Regions from separate parts of the Pseudoalteromonas sp. S327 genome, predicted to be linked through region 2. Evidence: predicted binding sites of a transcription regulator. Region 2 holds the regulator's gene; each other region holds the start of a gene.

Region 1 (10,040 bases), on a different contig from region 2:
GTGAGCAGTCAAATCAGCAAGCCGTAGGTATTTTAGAGCGCGCAGCTAAGCGTGCGGGCTTTAAAGATGTGGAGTTTTTATACGAACCGCTTGCAGCAGGGATTGATTACGAAAGTAGTTTAGTGGAAGACCAAAAAGTGCTGGTTATTGATATTGGCGGTGGTACCAGCGATTGCTCGTTTGTACAAATGGGGCCAAGCTTTAGAGGTAACAGTGAGCGCGATAATGACTTTTTAGCCCACAGCGGTAAGCGAATTGGCGGGAATGACTTAGATATAGCGCTTAGTTTTCATGGTTTAATGCCATTGCTTGGTTTAGGCAGTACCTTTAAATCGGGCCTACCTTTACCAAACCAACCTTTTTGGCAAGCCTGTAAAATTAATGATGTAAATTTACAAAGTCAGTTTTATAGTGAAAGCCACTATCGAGAACTCACTGCCCAATTACGCGATGTCAGTGCACCTGCGCTTTTCAAACGCTTAATTCATTTACAGCAAAATAAACAGGGCCATCAGTTAGTACAGCAAGGTGAGGCGGCTAAAATAGCGCTTTCATCGGCAGATGCTTTTGATTGCGATCTTCGCTTTTTAGATAATGACCTTAGTAAAAACCTATCGGTTAGCGATTTAGCGGTTGCAGTAGAAAGTAGTATTAGCCAAATAGTAACGTTAGCAAAACAAGCAATTACCGATGCAGGAACCACCCCAGACGTTATTTATTTAACAGGGGGGAGTGCGCAGTCACCACTTATTAAAGCCGCGTTAAGTGAGCATTTAGGTGATATTAAAATGCTGAATGGCGATCACTTTGGTAGTGTAACGGCTGGCCTAACAAAATGGGCCAGCATGCTTTATAAGTAGCTTAAAAGGTTTAAAGACTGATTTGTCGGGTTGCGAGGTATTTTTCGTAATCTGGCAAAGTACGTTCAAGCTCAGTGTCCATTAAGGGCGAGCTTAATAACATGTCGGCGCTGACTTCATTACAGGCCACGGGAATATTCCAAACAGCAGCTAAACGCAGTAGTGCTTTAACATCAGGGTCGTGTGGTTGCGATGCCAACGGATCCCAAAAAAACACCAATACATGAATTTCGTGCTCGGCAATTTTAGCTCCTAGCTGTTGATCGCCCCCCATAGGACCACTTAATAGCTGAATAACCTCTAGCCCGGTGGTTTTTTCGATTAAATGGCCTGTGGTGCCAGTACCGTATAAGGTGTGTCTGCTTAAGGCTTCTTTGTGTTTTTCGCACCATAATTTCAGCGCGGCTTTTTTACCATCATGCGCAACTAAGGCAATATTTTTATTAGCGGGTAGCGATTGTTTTCTTTGTTCCATGCTGCATCTTATTTTGTTGAGTAACTAAGGCTTTGGTTAAGTAATACCAATTTAGTGTAATTAGTATAATAAATTAATGGCCAGTGCAATAAATACCATGCCGGTCACTCGGTCTATCCAAAGCTGGCTATGTGGGTATTTTTTGAAAAATTGCGCTATTTTGTCGCCAAAATAAATATATGTACAGTCAATTGGGAAAGCAAAAATGGGGTAGAGCAGCCCAAACAATGCTAATTGAAACGTTGCCGATGATAAGCTTGGGTCTACAAACTGCGGTATAAAAGCAATAAAAAATAACGCTACTTTAGGGTTTAATACCTCGGTCATCATGGCTTGAAACATGACATTTGGCTTTTTACTGGTGCTTACATGGGGCTTATCATCACTAGCGCAATCCACGGTATTTTGCTGCGAAAAAGTGCTTTTAATCATCACAAACCCTAAATAGCACAAATACGCCGCGCCTAAGTACTGTACTGCGCTATAAGCGGTGGGCGAGGCTTTTAACACTGCGCTTAATCCAATAACAGCAAAAAATGTGTGTATTACTCCACCTAAAGCAAAGCCAAATGCGCTTTGCATACCTGCCGCTCTGCCATTGGCAAATGTTTGCGCCATTAAAAATGCGTTTGATGGCCCAGGGGCCACCGCCATTAAAAAGCTCGCTAGTAAAAAGGATGCTAAAAAATCAGGGTTGATCATGTATTAACCGGATGCAATGTATGGGCTTTTTTACTCATTAAAATTAGCCAAAGTGGTGCCAGTAACAATAAATGAAAAGCAATTAGCCAAGGTGTGCTAAGGCCTAAATATTGCGTTAAAAACACAAGCACACTAGCGCCACTCATTTGCATAGCACCAATTAAGGCAGAGGCTGTACCGGCTTGTTTTGGAAAGCGCGATAACGCCATACCAGCCGCAGAGCCTAAGCTCAGGGCAAAACCAAGTGCTGCAATTAAAATAGGTAGCATAAGCGCAATGGCCGATTCTATATGGCTAAGCGCAATCATTAATATGCCAGAGGCCACCAATACTGTAACCCCAACGCGCAGGGCTTTTTGGCTATTACGTTTAATATAAATGGGGGTAATAAAGCTGGCTACAATACTTAATACGGCATTGAGCGTAAACCAAAAAGTAAAGTCGGCAACGGTGCCCCCTAAGTGTGTAATGATCCACCCAGGAGCCAAGGTGACATACACAAGAATCGCCGACATGGCGACCATACACAGTAAGCTATTAAATAAAAATATCGGTGTTTTTAATATTGGCACAAACCGGCGTAAGTCCAATATATGCCCTTGGTAGTGACTATCAGCAGGGCGGGTTTCTCTAAATAAGGTGAGCGTAATGACCAGGCCCGCTAATGCAAACAAGGTTAAAAACATAAAGTTCATGCGCCAGCCAAATTGCACGGTAAGCCAAGCACCTAAAATAGGCGCAAGCGCAGGAATAAAACACACAATTCCATTTAAATAGGTAATCATTTGCCCGCTGCGTTCGCTGCCGTATTTATCACGTACAATGGCAAAAGCAACCACAAACGTAGCACATGCACCTAACCCTTGCAGAGCGCGTGCAAACATTAATACAGCAAAAGAGGGCGCCATGTAGGCAAGCAAGGCAGAGCCTGCATACAAGCTAACACCTACAACCGCTACCGGCTTTCGGCCAAACTTATCAGCAAGCGGCCCTGCAATTAATTGCCCTAAACCCACAGTAAGCATAAAAATAGCCACTGTTTGCTGAACCTGTTGTTCGGTTACGTTAAATTGCGTGGCAATAGTTGGAAAAGCGGGAAGATAAATATCAATTGCCATAGGGCAAAATATTACGAGTAACGCTAAGATGAGTAATAAAATTAAGTTAGGTTTAGCGGGCTGTGTTTGCATTAGGTCTCCTTTTGCTGGCTATTTTAGGTGCCCGCATATAAAAAAGAAAGGGCTTATGAGTGAGCCACGCTTTATTGTGATAAATATTTCATGACATTAGGATTAACAGCACAGTGAATTGCGCTTTTTTTAACTGGTCTGATGTGTTAATTTGAATTTATAAACACAAAATGGGAAATAACAATGAGTAATAAATCAGCCCTTTTAAAAACCTGGCTTAAATTTAAACGCTTACCTTTTGGCAATTGGTTGTTTAGCAAAGCGGTATGCATAAAAGCCCCGTATTTTGGCTCAATGAAACCTTACGTACTCGATTTAAGAGAAGGGCACTGTAGCGCTGTCGTAAAAAACCGCCGTAGTGTGCATAACCATATTGGGACTATTCATGCTATTGCACAATGTAACTTAGCTGAGCTGTGTGCTGGTGTAATGGTAGATGCCACCGTGCCTTATAAAACGCATCGCTGGATCCCAAAAGGAATGACGGTACACTATTTAGCAAAGGTTGATACCGATGTAACTGCTATTGCAGAAATCGAGTTGCCTCGCCAATGGGTAGATAAAGAAGATTTAGTAGTGCCAGTTAAGCTTTACAATACCCGCAATGAACTGGTGTTCACTGCAGATATTACGATGTACATAACCGAGAAAAAGTAATGAGCGCTTAATTAGATTTGGCTTTATCAGCGGCTTGCTTATTAACAAACGACAAGTCGCTATCAGCATCATCAAGCAAAGTTTTTACTTCTTTAGCCGGCTTTAAATCTTCGCTAATAAGTTCCGGTTCTTCTTTTTCAAAGCGCTGTTTTAAGCTGCCTTCAATAATGGCTCCCGCATCAATACTTAGTGTGTCGTGAAAAACATCGCCATGTACGTGAGCGCTGCTTTGAATATTCACTTCACTTGCGTTTAGTGAGCCAATAATTTTGCCTTTTACAATGACACTTTTAGCTTCAACCACACCTTCAACAATGCCGGTAGATCCAATTACCAAGTGCTCTGCCTTTATATCGCCATCAATTCGGCCATCTAGCTGCACTTCGCCCTGGCTTGTAAGTGTGCCAGTTAAGCGCACATCTTCAGAAATAATAGAGGGGGTATGATTTACTCTTTTTAACGTAGTTTGACTACTTGGTTGCTTTTTTTTACCGAACACGAGAAAGCGCCTTTGTTATTTTTAGAGGATTGACATGTTTGCCATCGAGTAACACTTCATAGTGTAAGTGGGTGCTGGTACTTCTGCCAGTACTGCCCATTAATCCAATTACCTCATTTTTAGCAATTGTTTGGCCTTTTTTCACTTTAATTTTATTTAAGTGGCCAAAACGGGTGACCAAGCCATTTTTGTGCTCTAGCTCGATAAAGTTACCATAGCCGCCATTTTTACCAGCGCGCAACACACGTGCATCAGCAGGGGCAAAAATTTCGGTTTTATGCCAGCCGGCTAAATCAACACCTTTGTGAAAAGCGCGGCGGTTGTTCATCGGATCTTTACGTAACCCAAAGTTGCTCGAAATATAGTATTTAGCCGCAGGCAAGGGCAGTGAGTTAGGCAGCTCTGTTAAAAAGTTTTCAAGGTTGTTAAGTAATAATAGCTTATCAACAATGGCTAAAAACTGCCCTGGTATTTTAGTTTCGTCAAATACATCTAACGGGCCACCTTGCGCACTGGTTTGTGCGCTCAGTGCTAAATGTTGTTCAAGGGCTGATTCTAAGCCTGCGCCTTTTAACATCGCTAAAATTGCATCATGGCGTTTATTAATTTGCGCATCAATAAGCGCAAAATTATGCTCGTAGTATTTATTTAAGCGCTCGTAACGTGCGGCAAAAGTGATTGGCGTTAGAAGGCTAGCGTGTTTGTTTTTCGGCTCTTCATCTACAAGTGGTTCATGAAACTCGCCTTTGTCTTGATTAACAGGCGACTCAAGTTGTTCTTCTAGTTTTATTGTCTCTTTACTAATAGATGCGGGAAGGGATTCAATCATACCTTGCAAAAGTGCTTGCTTTTGCTCTAGTACTGCAAGTTGTTCTAATTGCTTAGCGTGCAGTGCTTTTTGTTCTTGGACCTGCTTTTGCCACACTTGCTGTTTGTCAATTTGGCTTTGTTCTATGTCGGTAATTTTATTTGTTTGGCTATAAACACGAAAACTTGAAATACCGACCCAAGTAATAGTGCCTAAAATAAGCAGTACTGTAAAAAGCTGAAACCAAGGCGCCAAAACAACATGCTTAACTTCGCCATTTTGACGAATAAGCAACTGACGGGCTGGGAAAAATTTTTGGTAAAAAGACTTAATAAATACTGACATGGCACATAAACACTCGCTATTAACCGAATTAATGTATCAATTTCAGTCTAAAAAGCCAGAAAAAATTTGTAACTGTTCAAAAATTAATAAAAAAGGGCTGCTATTTAGTAGCAGCCCTTTATTTAAAATAGTCACAAATTAGCTAGCTTGTTGCTCGTCGTTATCTTTTATTGATGCTACGTTGTCGGCTTTTTTAGCTTTAGCTGTACCTTTTGTTGTGGGCTCTTTTGCGCCTTTTAACACCGCCATAAAGTTATCTTTACTCTTTGCAATTTCAAGCGCAAGCGATTCAACCTGTTGCTCGCTCAGTGGCACATCTACTTTTTCCAGCATTACTTCAAGCGATTCTGCTATATCGAGCATTTTGTCATAGGCATCCGCTTCTTTTTTAGTAGTAAACGTCATTCGCTCAACTCCGTTTCGTTCTACAACATATTTAACAACAACAGCCATGATCTCTCCTGCTTGATTGCGTGGTAATGTGGTTACTGACCCATAGGTCACTGTTTTTATATACAGTAAATGTTTGTGTGTAAAATTGCAAGCATTCGGTGCATTTTTAGCTTGTCATCAATTTGACAAAAAAGCGTAACTTTACTTTAGTTAAGCAATCACTTGTTGTACCAGCTGCATTTTAGGTTTTCGGATTTAGGTGATTATGCACTGGAAATAATATAAGTGATGCGCGTTGCACCTTATTTAGCATTATTTCCTCAAATAAAAATTAAGCACATGTTTAAAGCCAAATTAGCCGTTTAACTATAACGCTTTGGTATAAACAAAAATAAGGAATAACAAATGAAAAATCTATTAACGCTACTTATTATTAGCTTTTTAAGCTTTAGCGCGTTTACCCACGCTAACCCTGTTGAAGATAAGCCTATGGTTGAAATGCCGCAAGCGCCGGTTATTAATATTAATAGTGCCGATTCAGAAATGCTGGCCAAGTTGCCTGGTATTGGTAAGAAAAAAGCGCAGGCTATTGTTGATTACAGGGTTGAAAATGGCGAATTTGCCCAGCTGAGCGATTTAGCTAACGTAAAAGGAATAGGTAAAAAGCTTGTAGCTAAACTAGAAGGAAAAGTGTCTTTATAATAGTCAGGGCGCTAAGCGCCCTGTGAATACTGCTCAAGTGCTTTGGCTAAATATTTTTTAGCGAAGTTTATTTCAATCGGGGTGGTTAAAAGCGGGTAACACAGGCCACCTAAAATTAAAAAGGGAATGAGTTCCCACCCTTTAAAAACAGTAAATAATAAAAACAATGGGCTGAGCAATATCAGCTTTACTATTCTTAATAACACTCTATCGGTAGCAGGTAGCATACTTAGCGCAATAGCAACAACGGCTTGTCGCTGCCTCACTTTAAGGTGCTTTAGTTCAGGCAGCTGACTGGTAAAAAACGTAAACATATTAAATAGTCTTTTTAGTAAGTAAGCGAGTGGTAACAATTACAAAAAGCGTGATAGTAAATAACGCAAATAGTATTTCCATCCATGCTGGCATACTTAATCCCGCAAACTGCCAATCGATATTACCGCAATCCCCTGTGGCTTGAAAAAAGCTTGGGATCCATTCATGCAATGGCATAAATGAAGGAAAGTTTGGCTCAAACTCACAGCTAAACGCAAAGGGATCGGTGGTTGTTTGCATTTCAATGTGCTCACGCGCAATAAAGTAACCCCACACACTTGATACACCCCACACTAAATAAGCGATAGCGCGTACTAATTTACTTTGTGGTTTAGTTGCGCCAATAATGCCTGCCCCTAATAAGCCTAATACCGCAGTTCGCTGGTAAATACACATAATGCATGGAGCAAGGCCCATCTGGTATTGAAAAAACAGTGCGGTGACTTCTAATAAAAATACAATGCCTGTAAATAGTAGCCATGGAGTACGTTGAGTAGGGAGTTGTGCTAGCCAGTTCATAAAAAATCCGCATTGAAATAAGACGTTGAATTATGTACTAGGATAAAGTAACGAGCAACAAAAAGGGTAAAAAAGCTACCGAAGTCGCTTTTTTTAAGATGAAATTAATAAGCGGTTATGGCCAATCCTATTTAGGGAAAGGTTAAGCTTTTTTTGCTAAGTGAACATGTAATATAAGATTGGTTCGCTAAAAAGGCTTGTTTAAACGTCACAGTGAACAGGCTCTGCTGTATGCAATATTTTGAATGTACTTGTTGCCGCACACGGGAATTATTGTAGTAATGTAATGGTGAAGCAAAAACAGCAATGGTATTAATGTACCTACTATGAATAGGGTTAATTTATTTAGCGAATTAGGCCTAATTTAAGCATGTTGAATTTTATTATTTACTATTGCGAAATTTTCAGCGGTTGGTTGGCACTTATATCAACGAGTTTACTTGTTAGTTATATTTCATCTGGTACAATCTGTCAGTTATTCGTATAAAACGATGAGTTGTGATTAATTCGAGTGGGAATTGAATGAGAATTTTTAAAGCTAAAAGCCCAGCAGGATTTGCTGAAGAGTATATAGTTGAATCTATCTGGAACGGCGATTTCCCTCCAGGTTCAATTCTACCTGCAGAGCGTGAGCTTTCTGAGTTAATTGGTGTAACCAGAACAACCTTACGTGAAGTACTGCAACGTTTAGCACGCGATGGCTGGCTAACTATTCAGCACGGCAAGCCAACCAGAGTGAATAACTTTTGGGAAACATCGGGTTTAAACATACTCGAAACGCTGGCGCGCTTAGATGAAGACAAAATGCCAGAGCTGACCGATCAGTTATTATCTGCACGTACTAATATTAGTGCTATTTATACCCGTGCAGCGATAAAGCTTAACCCTGAGCGTGTTATTGAGATTTTATCAAAAAGCGATGAACTTGAAGACACTGCGCAAGCTTTTGCAGATTACGATTACAAAGTACACCACGAATTAGCTGTCGCTGGTAATAACCGCATATACGTACTTATACTTAACGGTTTTAGAGGGTTTTACTTTAAAATTGGTTGTCATTATTTCTCAGACGCAGGCACTCGCCAGTTAGCACGTCAATTTTATAAAGATCTAACAGTATTGGCTGAAAACCGTGAGCATGATGGCGCGATTTCAATGATGCGTAAGTTTGGCCATCAAACCGGTGAAATCTGGCAAAATATTAAAGGCGATATGCCTTCCGATATCATGGATTAACCCATTTTTAAAACCTGCAAAATGCAGGTTTTTTATAGGCGTAATAAAGTTTTAATATCTGTTCGGTATTTTCGATTGTGCACATCGCTAAATACGATTGTTCTTTTTTCCTTATTAAATTTAAAATGCCACGTAATTATGTGTTGGCGCTATTGTTTTTTTATTTTTAGCGCCCATATAAGTATCAGCATTGCGTATGCAATCGACAACAAACTCAAAATATTTGGAGAATAAAATGGGTGTATTAGTAGGCCGCCAGGCACCAGACTTTACCGCTGCAGCTGTACTAGGTAATGGTGAAATTGTAGATAGCTATAACCTTCATGAAACAATCAAAGGTAAAAAAGCAGTAATCTTCTTTTACCCACTAGATTTCACGTTTGTATGTCCTTCAGAACTTATCGCATTTGATAAGCGTTACGAAGAATTCCAAAAGCGTGGCGTAGAAGTAATTGGTGTTTCTATCGATTCACAATTCTCACACAACGCATGGCGTAACACTGCTGTAGCAGACGGCGGTATTGGTAAAGTTCAATACGCACTAGTTGCAGACGTTAAGCACGAAATTTGTAAAGCATACGACGTTGAGCACCCTGAAGCGGGCGTTGCATTTCGTGGCTCTTTCCTAATTGATGAAGAAGGTAACGTACGTCACCAAGTAGTGAACGACTTACCACTTGGTCGTAACATCGACGAAATGATCCGCATGGTTGACGCGCTAGCATTTCATAGCGAAAACGGCGAAGTATGTCCTGCTGGTTGGGAAGAAGGTAAAAAAGGTATGGACGCAAGCCCTGAAGGTGTTGCTAAGTTCCTATCTGAAAACGAAGGCGAGCTATAATTTAGCCCCTACGTTTTAATAAAAAAAACCGCCATATGGCGGTTTTTTTGTTTTTAGCATAGCCCATTTAATAATGGGCTATATTAAATTAAAACGAGAAGGTTACTTTAGTGTAGAAGTAACGTCCACGAGGGTTGTGTACACCCGATGCATAACCGTAAAGGTCGGCATCGCCATCACCAATGGCAAATGGTGGCTCTTCGTCAAATACGTTATTTACACCAAGCGATACTTTAGTTGCATCACTTACACGGTAAGATGTTTGTAAATCTACCAGTGCTTGCGAGTCAACCATACGCGATGTATTGCTATCAAAGTCTAAATTACCGTCAAAGTCTATATCTGGGGTATCTTCAAACTCGCCTACGTAGCTAATATTTACGTTGGTATTAAATTGGCCAATTTCCCAGTTAGTAGAGAAAATCCAGCGGTGCTCTGGGTAATTGTATTCACCCGTGTAGTCGCGGCCGTCTTTTTCAAACTTGTTTTGGTACGCCC
Region 2 (10,040 bases):
ATAGTCAGCGAAAAAATTAAGTACATGCTGCCAATATCTTTATGGTTTGTTGTGTATAACCAACGTTTAAAACCTTTGGCTGGGTGGTGGCCGTGGTGAGCGTCATTGGCGTTAGGTTGTTCTACTATGCTACTCATTAGTTCGCCTCCGCATCAAGTGCTGCCTGAATTTCACTAGGTTGGATGACATCACCCGTTTCATTACCCCACGCATTACGTTTATAGGTAATTACCGCTGCAAGTTGTTTAATTGAGAGCTGCTTTGCAAATGCCTGCATTGCAGTTCCTGGGCGGCCATGAATCACTACATCAATGTGATCTTTTATATCACCCAAAACAATGGGGCTGCCTTTTAACGCAGGAAATACGCCCGGTAACCCCATACCAGTAGGTTGATGACACGCAGCGCAACTTGCCATATACACTTGCTCACCTAGTGTCATTAGCTCTTCTTTAGGAATTGTTGTATCAAGCAATGCTGCATCAGCAAGTGCGGCTTTTTGCTTAGCTTGCTTAGCATCTGCAAGCCATGCGTTAAAGTCCTCTTGCGATTTAGCTTCAACCACCACGGGCATAAAGCCATGATCTTTACCGCACAGCTCTGCACACTGTCCTCGGTAAATACCTTCTTCGTTAATGTTGGTCCACGTTTCGTTGATAAACCCCGGATTGGCATCTTTTTTAACGGCAAAATCGGGTACCCACCAAGAGTGAATAACATCATCAGAGGTCATTAAAAAACGCACCTTTTGATTAATTGGCAGTACTAAAGGTTTATCAACCTCAAGTAAGTAATTAGGGTTTTTATTAGCAAGGTTGGCTATTTCGTCTTGAGGGGTAGATAAAATAGAGTAAAACTCTACGTCTTCGCCCATATATTCATAATGCCACTTCCACTGTGACCCTGTAATTTTAATGGTTAAGTCGGCCTTACTGGCATCTTCCATTGCAATGAGGGTTTTAGTGGCAGGGATTGCCATGGCAATTAAAATAACAAACGGAATGGCAGTCCAAAGAATTTCTACTTTGGTACTTTCATGAAATTGGGCAGGAACTGCCCCTTTAGATTTACGGTGATGAATCAGTGCCCAAAACATTATTGCGAACACTATCACCCCAATCACACAACATATTAAAAATATGGTCATGTGTAGCTGATATACATTATTACTTATATCGGTTACGCCCTTGCGCATATTGTATTGGCTATTAGCCAGCACTTGCTGCGGGAACATAATCAACACAAGCCACAAGGTAGAGGTCAGTTTACCCATGTGACGGCTCCTTTGATGCTATTGCGAATGCAAAGCGAAGAGGCATACGGCTTAAACGCCAATTCGTTATTTTTATTTTTAACCAATCTTATCTTTGATCGGTATCGCTAGGACAACAAAAGGTTTGTGTATATTGTGTGTTCTCATAACTAAAAAGCTGTGAGTTATTGTTAGTCCAGCACATTAATGATTAGCTAAAAAACGTACAACAAGCAAGTTTTAGTATAAAAAACAATCAAGTGATATTTTAAAATTGACTAAATGACGGCGTATTAAATTGTTATTTAACAGCCAAGATACGAGCAAAATTAAGGGATGTAACACGCTTAGGAAGATAAAAGTATGAGTGAAAAAAAGTTTACAGCCTAAATAATTTTAGGGCGCTTTGAGGTGGGGGAAGGTCTGTTTTTAAAACAAAAATGCACACTAAAAAGTGCGCATTTATAGATATTACTTAAAAATAGTTAAAAATTACATCCAGTCGGCATTTCTTATTACGCCAACGGCTAACCCTTCAATATTAAAAGATTCGTTTTCAAGGTCTACCTCTATAGGCGTAAACTCTTCGTTTTCGGCGTGTAATAATACTTTTCGGCCTGCTTTTTCTAGGCGTTTTACGGTCACGTCTTCATCTACTCGTGCAACCACAACTTGGCCGTTCTCTGCTGTTTGAGTACGGTGTACAGCAAGTAAGTCGCCATCCATAATACCTATATCTTTCATACTCATGCCGTTAACACGCAATAAAAAGTCGGCGGCTGGTTTAAACATGAGTGGGTCTATTTTACAGTGACTCTCAACATGTTCTTGCGCCAAAATAGGCGAACCCGCTGCAACTCTACCTATTAATGGTAGCCCTAGTTGCTCAGGCTCTTCTTCTTCAACCAATTGAATACCACGGCTTGCACCTGGTTTCATTTTAATAACACCTTTTTTGGCAAGCGCTTTTAAGTGCTCTTCTGCGGCATTGGCACTTTTAAAACCGAGTGTTTGCGCAATTTCGGCACGTGTAGGAGGCATACCAGTGTCTTTAATAAAAACTTTTATTAGTTCGAGTATTTGAGCTTGGCGTTTAGTTAATGGTCGCATACAACTGGTTTTCCATACAGTACATTTAACTGTGAGTATATACAGTTAAATAAAAATCGCAAATTTAAATTGTGCTTTAAAATAGCTAAATAGACCGCGTCTGGATAAATTTTAGGTAATTACAGACGTTCAGTATTTAAAATGCTATAAATTTACTTTCAATATAAAGGAGTAATTATGAGTATTTGGCATCAACCCATTACATTAGAGCTTTGCAAACAGTTAGATGAGGGAATAAACGGCCAAGGCACGCTAATGAAAACCATGGGCATAGAAATAACCGAAATAGGAGATGATTACCTGGTGGCTACCATGCCCGCAATTCCTGAGCATCATAATCCTATTGGTATGGTACATGGTGGCGCAAATGTGGTACTTGCCGAAACCGTAGCAAGCTACGCCGCTAACTTTGTCGTGGACTTTACAAAATTTTATTGTGTTGGACAGGAAATTAGCGCCAGCCACTTAAAGGCCTCTCGAAATGGCACTTTAACCGCCGTTACTCGTGCATTTCATATTGGTAAGCGCAGTTCTGTATGGGAAATAAAAATAACCAATAGCCGCGGCGAGCTTTGCTGCGTATCAAAAATGACCGCAGCGGTTGTCGAGCGCAAATAATTAACTATGGCTACTTTTCGATAGGGTAAATCGTTATTTCCATCCCAGCGCCAATGGCAGATATACGTAGCAGTGTATCTGCATGTAGAGCTTGGTTAAAACACTTAGGTGACGTGCCCGACTCAAAGCCTATATCAAACGTTCTGCGCGAACAGCTTAGCCACTGCTTAAGCGCATTACGTGAACACGACTCTATTAATTCACATAAGTGGTTGATTGCTTTGTCTGGCGTGGTTATATCACCTGAGGCTTCAATACGCGCCAATTGACGATATTCGTCTTTGTCATAATGCAAAACCATCGCGTTTTTCTTTAAGTCTGCCACTAGGGCGCTAATATCTTGTTTAGACTCAAGCTCTAGATCTACATTTAAAAATTGAATTTCCGACATTGTCTGCTTTTTACCCTCTTATAGTTTCATCGCAAACTTTAACGCAGTTTTACTTTTATACCAAATCAACTAAGCGCTAAACATGGCTTTATTAATAGAAAATACCTGTTTAAACGCCATTGGCACCTAATTTGCCTTATAAAACGGGTTAGGCTAGTTACGCTTAATTTTACCGTTTATGTATAAAGTTATACACACACTGTGTAATTAAACGCTTCAGGAGAGAAATTATGGTAGATCATGGCCCGCAAATTAAAAACGACGATCAGTACGATGCGCTTCGAGATGAAGGAATGAGCAAACAAAAAGCCGCGCGCATTGCTAATAGCAATACTCATAAAACCGCTGTCAAAGGCGGCAAAGCCTCAAAGTATGAGCAGCGCACTAAAAAGCAGCTGTACAATAAAGCTAAAGAGCTCGGCATTAGTGGCCGCTCTAAAATGAGTAAACAAGGGCTAATAAATGCCTTACGTGAGCATTAAACACAGCCTCACTGATTTTTTACCGCTCCTTTTTATTATTTTTATAAAGTTAGAGTAAGCTTATGAATAACTGCGACAAAATGCCGCAGTAAAAGCATGGGCTGCTGTAATACACTAACGCTAAAAATAATAAGAAGCACAAAATGAGAAAACAACTATTTAAACGCGCTCGAAAACTACATAAGTGGCTAGGCTATTTACTTGCCTTACAAATTTTAGCTTGGCTTTTAGGCGGCTTAGTAATGAGCGCGATACCACTTGAATACGTACACGGTAAGCACCTTGCTAAGCGCACACTTACAAACCCATTTACTCAAGCAGACTACCCCACATCACTCGATAATATTACTGCGCAAGTGCCTAACCCCACGCAAATAGTGTTTGAGCACTTTTTAACGACCCCGCTTATTACTGTTATTAATACTGACGAGCAGCAAAGCTTTAATGGTTTAACGGGCCGCCCTTTTCAGCCACCCACTAAAATACAAATTACCGCTAATGCACAAGCGCATTTACTCATCGACGCTAAGCCAATTAGCACTACACTTTTAAAACAAGGCACTCGAGAGGTGGGATACAAAAAAAATGTGTGGCAAGTACAATTTAACGACACCTTTAATACTACGCTGTATTTAAATGCAATTAACGGCAAAGTTATCAGCGTTCGCAGCACACTATGGCGCATATTCGACTTTTTTTGGATGCTACACATAATGGATTACGACGAGCGAGAAGATTTTAACAACCCGCTCCTCATCAGTTTTGCAGCCACCAGCGTACTATTTTGTTTATGCGGTATTATTTTATTAATACAAAACGTTAGGCTAAAAAAACTTACACGTGTTGGTCAATCAAAATAGGGTTGCCGTCTGGGTCTGTAATAATAAAGCTTTTATCACCCACAGGTTCAACCTGGATATGAGCGTTTTGAAAATATTCGCTAAGCGTATCAACATCCTTAAACTCTGTAACGGTTTGTGCGTTTTGATCCCAGCCAGGATTGAAGGTCAGCATGTTTTTATCAAACATACCCGAGAACAAACCAATTAAATGTTCACCGTTTTTCATCACTAGCCAATTTTGCTCTATCTCACCTGCAAACTCGCTAAAGCCCAGCTTTTCGTAAAACGCTTTTGAGGCTCTAATATCTTTAACCGTTAAACTTATTGAAAAAGCACCTAGCATAGTCATCTCCTCGCTATTTTTTATATCAGTATAGAGTGTACTAAGCATTGCGGATTAAAATTTGTTCAGGCTTTATCTTTTAGCAGCAAAACTTTAGACTAGCGCCTCCTGTAGTTCACGTATGTGATGGATATGCTTAAATTTATTTTGGCCTTTGTGGCTTGTTGTATTTGTTTTTCTGCATCGAGTGAAGAATTTACCCGCTTTTCAACGGCTAAAAGGCACTTAATTAAAACCCTACCCGAAAACGCCAAAAGCCTTTACTGCGGCTGCGACATTAAAAAACAAGGTAAAAAGCTAATCCCCGACCCTAGCAACTGTGGTTATATTCCGCGTAATACGTTAACTTCCTCTGGCAAGGTTAATGTACGTGCACTGCGTATAGAGTGGGAGCATATAGTGTCGGCGTGGGAATTTGGTCACCAGCTACAATGCTGGCAAAACGGTGGTCGTAAAAACTGTCGCAAGGTCAGTGCTAAATTTAGAAAAATGGAAGCCGATATAAACAATTTAGCCCCTGCTATTGGCGAAATTAACGCAGATCGCTCTAACTATCGCTTTGGTATGCTTAGCGAAAACGCTACCCAATATGGCCGCTGCCAAGTAAAGGTTAATTTTAAACAACGCGTTGTAGAGCCTCCTTTTTATGCCCGTAAGCGCATTGCCGACACCTACGCCTATATGCAAAAAACATACGGCTTAAAAATATCAGCTAAACAACAAAAACTATTTGATGCCTGGCAAAAACAAGCATTTGCAGATAAAAGCAGCGCAAGTAAGCTGTAGCACACCTAAGTGTATACACTCATTTACATAATTTAGGGGCTAATACGTTGAATAAATGAGCGGGTGTTGTAGTATTTTAAACAACTTATTTACAAAAAGTAGTTTTGTATGTTTAAAAATAATAAAGCAACACTCGCTATTATTGCTGCACTTTCAGGCCTAACGCTTGTTGGCTGTGGCGGTGGTAGCAGCATGAATGAAACGCCCGACCCAGTCGTCACACCTCCTGCAAGTACAGCCCCAACATGGACGGCAGGTGTATTTGAGCCATCGGAGGAGTTAAAAAACTTTTGCGAAAACCCACGCACAGGTAACGATCCGTTTAATAATAATGCGCCTTACCCAGACCAAGCGGGTTCGGCCCTTTACGAAAAGCTTTGGCTTCGCTCGTGGAGCGACGAAACCTACCTTTGGTATGATGAAATAGCTGATAACGACCCTGAAAACTTTGCTACAGTGGCCGATTATTTTGCCCAACTAAAAACCGAAGAACTAACCGACTCTGGTGATAAAAAAGATAATTTTCATTTTTCAGAGCCTTCTGAGGACTACTTTCAAGAAGCGCAATCAGGGGTAACCTCAGGCTATGGTATAAATTGGGCATTTATTGGCGACCCAGCTGATAGAATTTTACGTGTTGCCTACCTAGAAGACGACTCACCAGCAAGCCAAATTGGTTTTCAACGTGGCGATACCGTACTTGAAGTTGATGGCGTAAGCATTAATACCAGCACACAAGCAGGCGTAGATACCTTAAACGAAGGCTTATTTAGCCCTACTAATGGCGACTCGCACACCATCGTTGTGCGCAGTAACGATGGCGGTGAAAAAACCTTTAACGTAACTGCCGGCAACATAGAGCAAACGCCTGTTCAAAACGTAAAAACCATTACCACTGCAAATGGCACTAGCGTAGGGTACATGCAGTTTAATAGCCATATAGGTATTGCCCAAGAAGGCTTAATTGCTGCCGTTAATAAATTTAAAACCGATAACGTGGAAGAGCTTGTTATCGACTTTAGATATAACGGAGGCGGTTTATTAGCGCTTTCTTCGCAGCTGGCTTACATGGTGGCGGGCAGCGCCAACATTCAAAACCGTATTTATTACCAAACTCAGCAAAACGATAAACAACCGGTAGAGTCGCCTTTTCCGTTCATAGATGAAGAAATTGATTACTCAACTTTTTTTAGCACTGGCGAAAGCCTCCCCGATTTAAACCTATCTAAGGTGTATGTGCTTAGTACATCGGGTACGTGTTCGGCATCAGAAGCCTTTATTAATGGCTTAAAAGGCATTGACGCCGAGGTAGTGCTCATTGGCGACACAACCTGCGGTAAACCATACGGCTTTACCCCAACACATAACTGTGGCACCACCTATTACACCATTCAATTTAGCGGTATTAACAGTAAAGGGTTTGGTGAATATGCAGCAGGCTTTACGCCAACGCCTACACCGCAGTTTGATGCTGATGTAAAAGGCTGTGTAGTCAGTGACGACTTTGATAATCAATTAGGCGATCCAAACGAAGGGATACTCTCTACTGCGCTTTATCATATTGATAATAACGGCACGTGCCCTGTTAGCACCGCCTCTGCAAGTATTAAAACACAAGTACAAAGCGCTGCTGGCGATAGCAAGCAGCTATTACCTTTGAACGCACCTAATAACGTTAACCGTGGCAATATGGATTTAACCTGGCCTACGTTAAATAAGGATAAGTAATGGCTAAACTACTGGCAATATTAAGCTTATTATTTATTGGAGGCTGTAACAGTATGAGTAATGCCACTGCTAAGCCTGCACTACTAACCGAGGTAAACCCAGGCGTTATAGCCACGCTCCAGCAAGCGATTATAAAAGCGAAGGGCGGCACACTAGTTACACTGGCCGACACCGTTTTTACTAAACGCAGCGAGCTATTACTAAGCCATGGAAATAGTAAAGACTCAAATGGTATGCCCATAATGGGCGCGCATAATATCAAGCCAGAAAAGTTTGTTTTACAAATAATCGGCAAGCAGTGCGTGCTTTATTATCCTAAAAAAGATATGTCTATTGAGCTTAAAAACGTAAGTTGTAAAGCACAATAAAATACTATTAAAAAGGCACACAGCATTTATGCTGTGTGCCTTTATCGTTTTTCCCTTGGTTTATAAGTCTTGATGCGGACCAAACACTTCGTAATGAATATGCTCGTTTTTAACACCTAGTGCCAGTAACTGGCTTTTCACAAACGCCATAAACCCAGCGGGGCCACATAAGTAAAAATCGCCATTTGTAAGAGGTAACTGTGTTTTTACGGCAGTTAAGTCCATTAACCCTGTAAAACCAGCCCCTTCACTACTTTGATTAAACCACGTAATAGTTTGCAAGCTGTTATAAGCCGTACTTAATTCATTTAAATAGTGTGCAAACGAGTGCTGCTGCGTATTTTCGCACGCATGTAAATACATAATATTTTGCTTAGGGTTATCGCTTAATAGCGTTTCGAGCATCGCAAGCATTGGGGTTTGCCCAACACCTGCTGAAATAAGTACCGCTGGATTTTTACTATTTCGTAAAAAGAAATCTCCTGCAGGCGGGTACAGTTCAACTACGTCGCCTTGAGCTAGTGAGTGTAAATAATTAGACACCATGCCAGGCTTTGGCTGTAGCTCTTTTTTAACGCTAATACGGTAGTTTTTACCATTGGCTTTTTGTGAAATAGAATACTGGCGAATTTCTTCATATTCAGCGCCCTCTGGTTTAACTTTAATCCCTAAATACTGGCCTGGTTTATGGGTAATCACCGCTTTGCCATCTATAGGCGTTAGTGTAAAACTTGTTACGAGTGCTGATTCAACCTGTTTATTGGTTATTTCAAATTGGCGCGTGCCCGTCCAACCACCGTGTTTATTTTTACTGTGCTCATATAAAGCCGCTTCTTCGGTAATACAAATATCAGCAAGCAGTGCGTAAGCTTCACGCCAAGCGTATTCTACATCCGGCGTAAACTGCTCTGGTATTAGCTCTTTTAAGGTGCCAATTAAGTGATCACCAACAATGGGGTAGTGCTCTGGTAAAATATTTAAACTGGTGTGCTTATGGTTAATGCGCGCTAATGCCTCTTTTAACACCGCTAAGTTATCAATATTTTGGGCGTATGCCGCTAAGGCGTTAAACAAAGCAAATTGCTGGCGCCCGGTGTTTTGGTTGCTCATATTAAAAATATTTTTAAGCTCTGGGTTATGGCTAAATAGTCGCTTATAAAAATGATCGGTCACAACCGTGCCGGCCTGTGCTAATAACGGAACAGTGCTTTTAACAATCTCAATGGTTTTATCAGATAACATAATGTAGTCCTGTAGGTAAACTAACCACGGCGCCCATCAACACGACGGCGCGTTAATATAGGTGTGCAGTAAATTAAAAATAACAAAAAAGCCACTAACCACAGCAAGGCACTGATCTGCCAAGCAAAGTGTGGCCCAATAATTAAGGGGAGTATGGAGCGAGTAATAGCTGCCACCAGCACAAGCGCAAAAGCAACAGATATATATTTAGGTGTATTAAGCGTACGCCCTGTATGGCCTAGCGATACACGGGTCATCATGGCTAAAATCATCATCCCTATTGTGCCAATAGTGATAAGGTGGAGCGCATCTTTGAAGGGTATTACGCTTGTGTAAAAGCTCAGTGCAATCATCATTAAGCCAACACCTAAAGCAAAATAAGAAAAATGCAAAGACCATAATAAAGGCACTTTTAGCACATTTGTATGCCACCAAAGTTTTGCGCGAATTAAGTGAAGCACAGCCACTATTGCAACAATGAATGCAGGGCTAATTGAGCTTAAAAATAATTTACTAATAAAAAATAAAGTAATTGCCAATATTGATAAATACAGCAGTGCTTTATCAATTTTAGGAGTGCGTACTTGCTCGCTAAGCGCTAAGCCTTTAGCTGTGAAAAAAGGAATAACCCGCCCTGCTACAATGCCGACCAGTAAACTGACAACCAGTACCGCAGTGTCAACCACAGCTAATGCAAGCTGCATGTTGTTATTTAAAACAAGGAGTAAATAAAGAGTATTAAGGGCGCACAACACGCTTAAAATAACTAAAAACGGGTAATTATTTTTACTGCGTGCTGTTAATAGCATATTAGCCAGTGCCGTAATTGCCCCAAGCCACCATGCTAGCTGTAGCAAAGTAACAAGCCATAAATTAGC
Region 3 (10,040 bases), on a different contig from region 2:
AAAGTCGATGTGTTTAGCCTCAGGGTCTGATTGGCTAATAACCATATCTTTAGCAATACCTAAGCCAAGCACCTGCGCAATCTCTTGGTTAAGCTGATTTATATCTATCGGCTTATTAGCAAAGCCGTTCATGCCGGCACGTTTAGCTGTGAGTTTATCTTGCTGTAGGACGCTTGCCGTTAACGCAATAATGGGGGTAAATTTAAGCTGCCTTTGCTTTTCTATGGCTCTAATTTTTGTGGTTGCTTCTATGCCATCACACTCAGGCATATGAATATCCATTAAGATGACATCAAAATCTTGTTTCTCGAATATTGCAATAGCCTCTAAACCGTTGCTTGCTTTGCTTACCAAATGTTGATCTTTAGAAAGTAATAACGAAAGCAGCTCGGTGTTTTGCTCAATATCATCCACCACAAGTACCCTTAGCGATGGTAATTGAGTGTGCAGGCCATCGAAATGGTCTATTTTTTCTGCATCGCCTTGTTTAAGCGGTAAAGAGAAGTAAAAGCAGCTACCTTTGTTTTCTTCACTGACTAGGTTTATAGTGCCGCCCATTAGCTCTACTAATTGTTTACTAATGGTTGTTCCCAGGCCTGTACCGCCAAAGCGACGAGTAGTGGTGCCATCGGCCTGAACAAACGGCTGAAATATAGCTTTAACACGGTCTTTGGCAATACCTATGCCGGTATCTTGCACTTCAAAAAAGAGCTGATCAGTTTGCGTAGTACTTACAGTGAGCTCAACCGAACCTTGCTCGGTAAATTTAATGGCGTTACCGATGAGGTTAGTTAAAATTTGCCTTAACCTATCTGGGTCGCCATAGTAAGTTGTGGCAACAGAATCTTTAATGTTCAACTTTAAACGCAAGTCTTTCTTTTTTGCTTCAAGCCAAAATGTCGAAATAATGCTATCGAGTACTTGTTTTAAACTAAAGTGAACGGGTTCAATAGTTAGCTTTCCGCGCTCAAGTTTTGCGGTATCAAGCACTTCGTTAAGTAACCTTAATAATGAACGCGCCGCATTATTAACTGTAACCAAGTGCTTTTGCTGTTCTTGGTTTAGCGGAGTGTCCATCAGTAGGTCGCTAAAACCGATAATAGAATTCATCGGCGTGCGGATCTCATGGCTCATATTAGCCATAAAAGATTGCTTAGCGTGCGCTGCTTCTTCAGCTTGCAATTTTGCCTGCTCAAGTTTGTCTTCGTATTCTTTTTGTTCTGTAATATCAACCAATACCCCATCTATCCACTGCGGGTTATTATCTTTATCACAGGTAATACTGCCTTTATCTAATACCCAGGCAACTTTGCCGTTACGGTGGCGAATACGATACTCTACCGAGTACTTTAAACTTGAGGTCATGGCTTGCGCTACGGCTTCGTTTACCGTTGGCTGATCTGTTTTCAAAATAAGATCGTTAAGTTCTATGCAGCTTTCTGTGAACTCTTCTGGCGTGTACCCTGTTAGTTCAGCCACTGTTGGGCTGATAAATAACATGCTCCAGTTTTCGTCGTACTTACAGCGAAAAGCAGCGCCAGGCATATTATCCATTAAAGAGCGGTACTTTTGCTCTTTTTCAATAAGACTTTGCTGCATAGCGCGTTGTTCGGTTAAATCGGTGATAAAGCCAACATATAACGGCATATGGCCTGGCTGATTAACTTCCCCTATACCTAAGCGAATAGGAAAAAGGTGGCCATCTTTGTGTTTGGCAGACACATCCCTATTTATACCAATTACTTTACCTAGATCTACATTTTTGGCGTGAGACAAATAGCCATCATGGTGGCGAGCGATTTCATCGGCCATCAGCATTTTTACATTATGACCTTGAACTTCGTTTTCTCGCCAACCAAAAATTTTGCTGGCAGCTTCGTTAAAGCTCAAAATAATGCCGGTGTGATCTATAGTCACAATGCCATCAATAGCAGTGCCTAAAATAGCATTTAGTCGAGATTCATCCGCCGATTTTTCCTCAAGCAGTAAGCGGTATCTAACCATGCCATTTATAACTGCAATGACACAGGTTATAGCAACGGTCGCGGTAGCTACGGCAATAGCCACAAAAGCAAGCTCAGTGGTTGACTCTTCGTAATCGGGTAAAAGCGGAGAGGTTGCAACAAAGCGGGTAGCAGCCATACCCATATAGTGCATACCAGCCACCGCTGAGCCTAAAATAACAGCGGTAATAGAGCGCGCTTGCAGTTGTGATAAATTAGGTAGCAAACGCGTTAAATGATAACGCGTAAAAAGTGCTATGAACGATAAACCAACAGCGACCACAATTGATAAAGCAAATATGATTGCATCGTAACGTAGTAACGGGGCCAGCTCCATTGCTGCCATGCCGCTGTAGTGCATTGTACCAATGCCTGAGCCTAGTAAAATAGAGCAAATAATAAGGTGTTTGTATGACCCTTGCGATTTTACTAAAATCGAAAAAGCGTACTGACATGCAATAAACGCCGGTAAAAAAGACAAAACGGTAATGATTGGGTCGTAGTGTATTTCTGTGCATAACGAAAAGGCCAACATACCTATAAAATGCATACTCCAAATACCGGCCGATAAAACAGTGGCACCGGTCACATTGGCTAAGCGTTTATAGCTTTCGAATTGCGTTTGCTTTGCTACATCAACCAACCAGATCGTAAAAAAGGCAGCAAAAATAGCGGTAATGACCGATAAACTAACCAGTATAGGGTTATATGCACCGTTGATAATGAGGCTCGGATCGTGGTCGGTTATAAAAAATGCAGACAGCATAGTGGCTCAAATTAGTATCTTTATTGAACTAGTTTAATAGATTTATTATATAAATAAACTGTTAATCTAATAATTTATATTATAAATCAGCGAGGTTACTTTTTAGCATTAAAGTATTAACATGCGTAGCGTACTTTATTAATAAGACGAGATTTTGCGTAAATAAAAATAATAATAAACACTGAGCCCATTTATTTATCGCTAAATAACTGCATTGATTAAATAAGGCTTTATAATACGCTTTTAATTATATTTAGAGCACACACCTTGTTTGAGTATCAGCTAAAACGCAGTGCAAGGCGTAAAACAGTGGCAATAAAAGTTAGCCAAAAATTAGTTACTGTTTATGCGCCTACACACGTGCCAAAACTACAAATAGAACAATGGCTGTTTAGTAAAAATGAGTGGGTAACTGCGCAATTACATAAACAACTTAACGCCATTGATACTCAACAACACCCGTTTAAAAACCAGCAAATAATGGTTTTTGCTAAGCCATATACCATTACTTTTGCAAAAGGGACACGCTCGCATGTTCAGCAATCCGATAGCGTATTTACTATTTACACTTCTAATCGAGTAAAAAAACAGCCTGAAAAACGCAAGCAGTTACTTTGCCTTGCCCTTGAAGAAACGCTAACAAGCTACATTGAAATGCGTTTAGCTTATTATTGCCAACAGATGTCAGAAGCATTACCGACTAAATTGACGATTGGAAGTTATAAACGTAAGTGGGGGAGTTGTAATTCTCGGCGAGAGCTAACCTTTAGCCTTAACCTTGTTGGGGCGCCTCATCATATAATTGATTATGTTATTGTGCACGAATTGGCTCATTTAAAGTATTTGAACCACAGCAGCGCTTTTTGGAAGCACGTAGCTAACTTTTATCCCGATTATAAATCTGCATCAGCATGGCTTAAAAACCACGGGGCAACATTACAGTGGGTATTTGATAATTAGTCTAAAAATGAAGTTTTAAATAGTGATGAAAAAGATGTAGAAAAGGATACTGAAGATAAGAAGTGGTGGAGGGAGCTGGATTCGAACCAGCGAAGGCTGAGCCGTCAGATTTACAGTCTGATCCCTTTGGCCGCTCGGGAACCCCTCCACACTATTTTGTTACATTTGGCCCCACTTAACTTAGCGGTAAGAAAAGTGGTGGAGGGAGCTGGATTCGAACCAGCGAAGGCTGAGCCGTCAGATTTACAGTCTGATCCCTTTGGCCGCTCGGGAACCCCTCCAATGCAACGGCGCTGATAATAGCAAACTGCGTATTTAAGTAAAGAAAAAAGCTAAAGAAATTTGAAATAAAGCCGATAAATATCTACCAGTTATCATAATCGGCTAAAGACTATGCAAATCGATGATTTGTTAATCACAGAGAGTCAACTAAAGACTAGGCTAAATAAAAGTGTGCATGAAAATCGCAGAGGCGAATTTTCACTTTTATTAGCGATGCTATCGCACGATGCGCTGGATTTTAGTCAATTTCACTTGCCAAAAAGTGAAACGCATAGTGCTTATGTAGACGAAGAACAGTTAAGGGAGCGCTTTGGTGCTGGACCAAAGCAATTATTAGCTCCCGAAAAATTTGATATGACCATAGGGCAAGAGCACGCGTCGATGATTGTTCAACAAGGCGAGCAAGCAGGTATGAAAGCAATAAAATTAAGCCACTGCTTAAACCCTGAGCCACTAGCGATTAGAGATGACAAGTTACATATTCCTTTAACAGTAATCGATAATTGTGAACTATCAGTACGCAGGCGCTTAAATGACACGCACACCGCGCTTGCAAGTCCACAAATGGACGCCGCAGCATTTTATGACGATTTAACTAATGAGGCTATACATAAGCTATTGCTTGTTGCTAACGCATAAAAATAATTTAACACTTGTGCGTTTTAAAAGCCTAAAACACCTTATATTTAATAACCGGTTATGCAATAAAATAGAACAATTCTTTTTTTGTTTAAAAAAAGCATCCACAAATTAAATGCAATTGCTATAATGGCTGCAAATGGTATGACTTGAGTGCCATTATCATTAAATCAAGGTAATTAGGAACGTAATGAAGAAAACATTCACGCTAAATCATGAGAAAATCAAATACCCTCGTATGGTTGATGCTGCAAAGCATGAAGTGAAAAAATATTTGAAAAGAGAGCGCAATAAAACGCTACCTGTTGAAGCTGATTACTGGGCGTTTGACTGTAAGTTTGGCACAAGTGCCGATGATGCCGAAGTTGTTCACGTAGCTGAAATTAACAACAAGATCAGCGAAATCGAAAAGCAGGCGCTTACTTCATTCTATGTTGAGATTTTAGCTAGACCTGCGCAGCGTGAATCGTTCGATCTAGATGATGATGAATAACCAATAGCAATATTGTAGAAAATGGACCTAGATGGTCCATTTTTGTTTATGGCAGTTATTAACATGTTTAGTGGTATAGAGTAGCGCTTAAATAAAAAGCTATTTTATGCTAAGTGTTTAGCTTATTTTATACACTGTGACACTTTTTATATTTTTTACCGCTTGCACATGGGCAGGGGTCGTTTCTGGCAACTTTTATATCGGCGACCGGATTAATAATACCCTCTAAATAACGCCATTCACCGTCCTCTTTTATAAAGTCTGATTTCTCATCTAATTCACAATATAAGTTTTGGTAAAAATAATACGCGTTAAAGGCAACATAACCTCGCTCATCACTTTGCTGCGTATCGCGCACAACTAATTTTACAAAGCGGCAGCTATTGGCAAAGTCAGCAATTTCATTTACTGGGTTTTGTGCTTGTTTTTCTTTGGCGTAAGTTTTAAATACATAAGATGCATTTTTTAATGCATAAGCACTAAAGCGCGAACGCATTAGTTGCTCAGGTGTTGCTGGGGTTTTTATATCAAGATGATAAGGCTGGCAACAGTCGCCATAATTAAGCTGACTGTTGCATAAGCAAGCGCTAGTACTAGTTACACTCATAAAATACTAATTAACATAAATTAAAAATGCATTTTACCAAGCTTATTGAGTAAGTGATATTGCTGTAGTGCTGGTTTTTTTAGTAAAGCAAAATAGCTTAGCGCTTCTTTTGTTTAAATTAAGCGATAAATTAACAAGCTGCTGCTCACTTACTATATCTGTCCACGTAATAATGGCTGCAAAGTTCCCATTATGAAGTGCTGAATTAAGTACATACTCTAAATTTACTAAATGCTTTTGTCTTATTACAAGCAGTTTGCTGGTATCTATAGAGCAGCTATCTAGCAAGGCTTTACTAGGCACATGGTCGGGCGCAATCAGTAAGGTCCACGCGTTAGAGCTATTGTATTGGTGCAACACTTTTAGCATCTCAAACGTAGCAGAAATTTCATCTTCTACTTTAATTAAGTTTACCGACTCACTTTCATCATGTTGTTGGTAGCTTTTAACGGTTCTTACGGTAATTGGCTGTAGCATAGGTCTCACTCACTGGGTTTATATACAGTACGTGTATACAGTAGTTTATACAGTTGTTGTGTGCAAGCGTTTTTTGTTATTTTTTATACAGTTAATGGTTTTAAAAAATAAACAATGAAAATAATGTTTTAAAAACAGTTGGTTACAGTTTGTGCTGTGCAAGTGAAAGCTGAGGGTGTTTGCAGTACTGTATAAAGTGTAGCAGCGCTATACAGTACTTGATGGATGGCTATACAGTTATTTTAGTGTGTTTTACAGTACTTAGCTGTTAGCTATACAGTAGTTAGTCATTTTTTGGAATTAAGTGGGCAAACTGAATTTGGTGGATTTGCTCATACAAACTGGCTGCATAGCATTGAGCGTCTTTAAGACGTTTGGTGTCGATATATTTTCTTAAATCATTTAAAGCAGCGGTTGCCGGTTCGTAGCCTTGGCTGCTGGCTAAACTTAACCATGCTGCTGCGTGAAATACGCTTTTTGGTACGCCTTGGCCTTTGACAAAAAATAACCCTAAATAAAACTGGGCGCGATGATTTCCGGCCATTGCGGCAAGGCGCATCCACTTAGCTGCCAACGGTGCTTGGTTATGCTTTAAATAATACAGGGCTTTGTTAAGTGTTGTTTGCTCACTGACATCACTATTGTTTTCAGCGCTGTGGTTTGTAGGCTGTGTTACAAAATCTAAAATATTGTTTAATTGCTGCTCTAAGTCTTGTCCGCTAGGCTGAGTCTTATTCATATATTTTCTTTTTTATAGTTTCTACGCCAACAGTTTAGTATATCGCAAGGTAAAATGTCCTGTTTATACTTAATTTTATGGTAAAATTACGTCACTTTTTACTATCACAAGTCTATTATGCTCGAAGCTCTATTTAAACTCCGCGAAAATAACTCCAATGTGCGACGCGAAAGCATTGCTGGAATCACTACTTTCATTACTATGGTTTACATTGTATTTGTAAACCCTGCAATGCTTGCGGAAGCAGGCATGGATCAAGGTGCTGCATTTGTTGCTACCTGTATTGCGGCTGCTATTGGCTGTTTTATTATGGGATTGTGGGCTAATTACCCTTTAGCACTTGCGCCGGGCATGGGTTTAAACGCATTTTTTACTTACGGTGTTGTACTGGGCATGGGTTATAGCTGGCAAGCTGCATTAGGTGCGGTATTTATGTCTGGTTGTATATTTTTAATATTAAGTTTGTTTAAGGTCAGAGAGTGGATAATTAATGCTATTCCTTTGGTTTTAAAGCAGGCTATTGCCACTGGTATTGGTGCGTTTTTAGCGTTAATTGCGCTTAAAAATGCAGGCATTATTGTTTCAAGCCCAGCTACATTAGTACAGCTTGGCGATATTACTTCGGCAGGTCCTTTATTAGCTATTTTAAGCTTTTTTGTCATTGCTGCTTTGCTTTATCGTGATATAAAAAGCGGCGTACTTATTAGCATTTTGCTAGTAACGGGCATTGCGTTAAGCCTCGACTTAGTTGAGTACCACGGCGTAATGTCAATGCCACCGTCTATTTTACCTACCTTCATGCAACTTGATTTTGCAGCGGCCTTTGAGCTTTCTATGCTGAGTGTAATTTTTGCGTTTTTGTTTGTTGATTTATTTGATACATCAGGCACGTTAGTTGCGGTAACTCAAAAAGCAGGCTTAGCCGATGAAAAAGGCAATATGCCACGTTTAGGGCGTGCTTTAAGTGCAGATAGTACAGCTACTATTGCGGGTGCAATGTTAGGTACTTCTACCACTACTTCTTATATTGAGTCTGTAGCCGGTGTATCGGTTGGTGGGCGTACTGGCTTAACAGCTGTTGTTGTGGGTATATGCTTTTTACTAATGATGTTTTTTGCGCCGCTTGCGCAAATGGTGCCGGCTTATGCAACAGCGGGTGCTATTTTATACGTTGCGGTATTAATGCTGCAAAACCTTAAGTTTGTAAACTGGGATGACATGAGCGATGCAATTCCGGTAAGTGTGGTACTACTTATGACGCCGCTTACATTCTCTATTGCGCACGGTATTGCTCTTGGTTTTATATCGTATACTGCGGTTAAAGTACTGTGTGGTAAACGCGATCAGGTTAGTATTAGCGTGTGGATATTAACAGCGTTATTTATTATCAAGTTTGCATTTTTATCGTAATAGTTAATACCCATTCTTTTAGCTAAGAGCCTTAGTTTGAGGGTGGGTAAACATTTATTATTTAGTGGCTATCGCTCATGCCGCTGCGTTGTTATACCTTGCGTATCTATATTGTGGTAAATGAGCGTTTATAACGTAGTTAGCGCTAAGTAGTGCCTCAAAATACGTTAGTATTTACCCATTGGTAAAAATAGCTTAACAGATACAAAAAAGCCCATACCTTATGTATGGGCTTTCTTTTGGGTATTTAAAATTACCATTTCTTTTTAGGTGCAAATAATACGTCTAAGTCATCTTGCTCTGCTTCTGCTTTTTTCTTCAGGGCAGTGGCATTTGATGCTTTTAGTTCGGTGCTTATTTCTTCTAAATAGGCTTCAACTTCTTGGCGTTTTGCGTTTACGTATTCATCAGAATAGGTAACGGCACTAAGTGTGGCATAGGCTTTTTCAAAATATTGCCTAGCAGAGCCCACCATGCTCGCTGAGCGAGCAGATAAACCGCGTTTAATTTGGCTTTCTATGTTAATTCTGAGTTGTAACTTTTCTAGGCGTTTATCTTCAGCTGCAAATACTTGGCTATCTACACGGCCTTTACTGTGCTCAGAGCGCATAATAACTCTAAGCTTTTTTATGCCCTGAATTAACGAGACTAACTGCTTATCGTTACTTGGTAACGATAAATTGTCGCTGCTATTACCTTGTACTGCACCACTTAGCTTTTCTTTAGCTTCGTTCATTCTGCTTTTTAATGCTTTAGAATTAGGTGAATGGTTCACCATAGCGTTTAGTGCTTCGTAACATCTACGTTGTAAAACGCGTATAATGTTTTCAGAAAGCGGAATATTAGCGCTATTCATAAGTGCTTCTTCGGTTTCTTCAATTATCGCTTTTTGTTTTGTTAATTCTTTGCGACGTTCAATTTCTTGCTTTTCTTTATGCTGCTGTACAGCGCTTACCCACAGTGCAATCACTATCAGTGCCACTATAAGCACAATTATAATCGAAACGATCATGGCTTAATTCTCGGATTCATAATCTATTTTTTTATATTACATCAAATATATGCTTTGAGGGTAGCTTTGCGCTGATTAACTTAAAAATATGTTAAAAATTAGATATAAGAATAATGTATTATAAGTTGAACCTGAATAAACATCGCTATCTGCAGCGGGTTTATTATGCTAGCCTTAATGCTTAAATAATGAAAGTATACGTGCTTACTTTGCCAAGTTTTAGCTAAATTAAACTTGGTTTTGCTTAGTATTACCATCATATAAGCTTAATAATAACGTTAAAAACTGCAACCATGAAATTACAACAACTTAGATACATCGTAGAAGTTCAAAACCATAAGCTAAACGTATCAGCAACTGCTGAGAGTTTATTTACCTCACAGCCTGGTATATCTAAACAAGTGCGCATGCTTGAAGATGAGCTAGGTGTACAAATTTTTGGCCGCAGTGGTAAGCATTTAACGCATGTTACAGGTGCCGGCGAAGAAATAATTAACATTTCTCGCGAAATTTTATCTAAAGTCGAAGGTATAAAAGCGGTTGCTAATGAGCACACGCTGCCTGATCAGGGTAAACTAAATATAGCCACTACACATACTCAAGCTCGTTATGCTTTGCCAAGTGTTATTCAGGGCTTTATGAAAAAATACCC

What was found. Region 2 encodes LexA, which represses DNA repair genes until DNA is damaged. Its sites were predicted from a motif close to TACTGTATNNNNATACAGTA; they were not measured.
Region 1: a site for LexA is predicted at 6,038-6,057, ahead of CWB60_RS15410 (YebG family protein). Genes of this name have one in related genera too.
Region 3: a site for LexA is predicted at 6,251-6,270, ahead of CWB60_RS08520 (SulA-like leucine-rich domain-containing protein). Genes of this name have one in related genera too.

The regions. Positions count from the first base shown of each region.
Region 1 is NZ_PNDP01000050.1:44,443-54,482, reverse strand. It holds gene yegD (molecular chaperone) at 1-860, shown strand, start outside; gene CWB60_RS15440 (methylglyoxal synthase) at 871-1,335, opposite strand; gene CWB60_RS15435 (LysE family translocator) at 1,396-2,037, opposite strand; gene CWB60_RS15430 (multidrug effflux MFS transporter) at 2,034-3,227, opposite strand; gene CWB60_RS15425 (hotdog fold domain-containing protein) at 3,411-3,884, shown strand; gene CWB60_RS15420 (bactofilin family protein) at 3,892-4,383, opposite strand; gene CWB60_RS15415 (M23 family metallopeptidase) at 4,373-5,536, opposite strand; gene CWB60_RS15410 (YebG family protein) at 5,675-5,989, opposite strand; gene CWB60_RS15405 (ComEA family DNA-binding protein) at 6,335-6,631, shown strand; gene CWB60_RS15400 (DUF6170 family protein) at 6,643-6,945, opposite strand; gene dsbB (disulfide bond formation protein DsbB) at 6,947-7,465, opposite strand; gene fadR (fatty acid metabolism transcriptional regulator FadR) at 7,988-8,701, shown strand; gene CWB60_RS15385 (peroxiredoxin) at 8,937-9,542, shown strand; gene CWB60_RS15380 (TonB-dependent receptor) at 9,631-10,040, opposite strand, start outside.
Region 2 is NZ_PNDP01000047.1:25,959-35,998, reverse strand. It holds gene ctaD (cytochrome c oxidase subunit I) at 1-137, opposite strand, end outside; gene coxB (cytochrome c oxidase subunit II) at 137-1,273, opposite strand; gene lexA (transcriptional repressor LexA) at 1,745-2,362, opposite strand; gene CWB60_RS15005 (PaaI family thioesterase) at 2,540-2,980, shown strand; gene CWB60_RS15000 (hypothetical protein) at 2,991-3,371, opposite strand; gene CWB60_RS14995 (DUF7218 family protein) at 3,602-3,853, shown strand; gene CWB60_RS14990 (hypothetical protein) at 3,997-4,713, shown strand; gene CWB60_RS14985 (VOC family protein) at 4,688-5,038, opposite strand; gene CWB60_RS14980 (endonuclease) at 5,165-5,824, shown strand; gene CWB60_RS14975 (S41 family peptidase) at 5,933-7,552, shown strand; gene CWB60_RS14970 (hypothetical protein) at 7,552-7,920, shown strand; gene hmpA (NO-inducible flavohemoprotein) at 7,981-9,162, opposite strand; gene CWB60_RS14960 (NnrS family protein) at 9,183-10,040, opposite strand, start outside.
Region 3 is NZ_PNDP01000025.1:32,089-42,128, reverse strand. It holds gene CWB60_RS08555 (MHYT domain-containing protein) at 1-2,769, opposite strand, end outside; gene CWB60_RS08550 (M48 family metallopeptidase) at 3,079-3,729, shown strand; tRNA gene CWB60_RS08545 (tRNA-Tyr) at 3,793-3,877, opposite strand; tRNA gene CWB60_RS08540 (tRNA-Tyr) at 3,926-4,010, opposite strand; gene CWB60_RS08535 (VC2046/SO_2500 family protein) at 4,123-4,650, shown strand; gene CWB60_RS08530 (DUF6172 family protein) at 4,841-5,143, shown strand; gene CWB60_RS08525 (YchJ family protein) at 5,271-5,750, opposite strand; gene CWB60_RS08520 (SulA-like leucine-rich domain-containing protein) at 5,793-6,227, opposite strand; gene CWB60_RS08515 (tetratricopeptide repeat protein) at 6,511-6,966, opposite strand; gene CWB60_RS08510 (NCS2 family permease) at 7,084-8,376, shown strand; gene CWB60_RS08505 (hypothetical protein) at 8,630-9,388, opposite strand; gene cysB (HTH-type transcriptional regulator CysB) at 9,682-10,040, shown strand, end outside.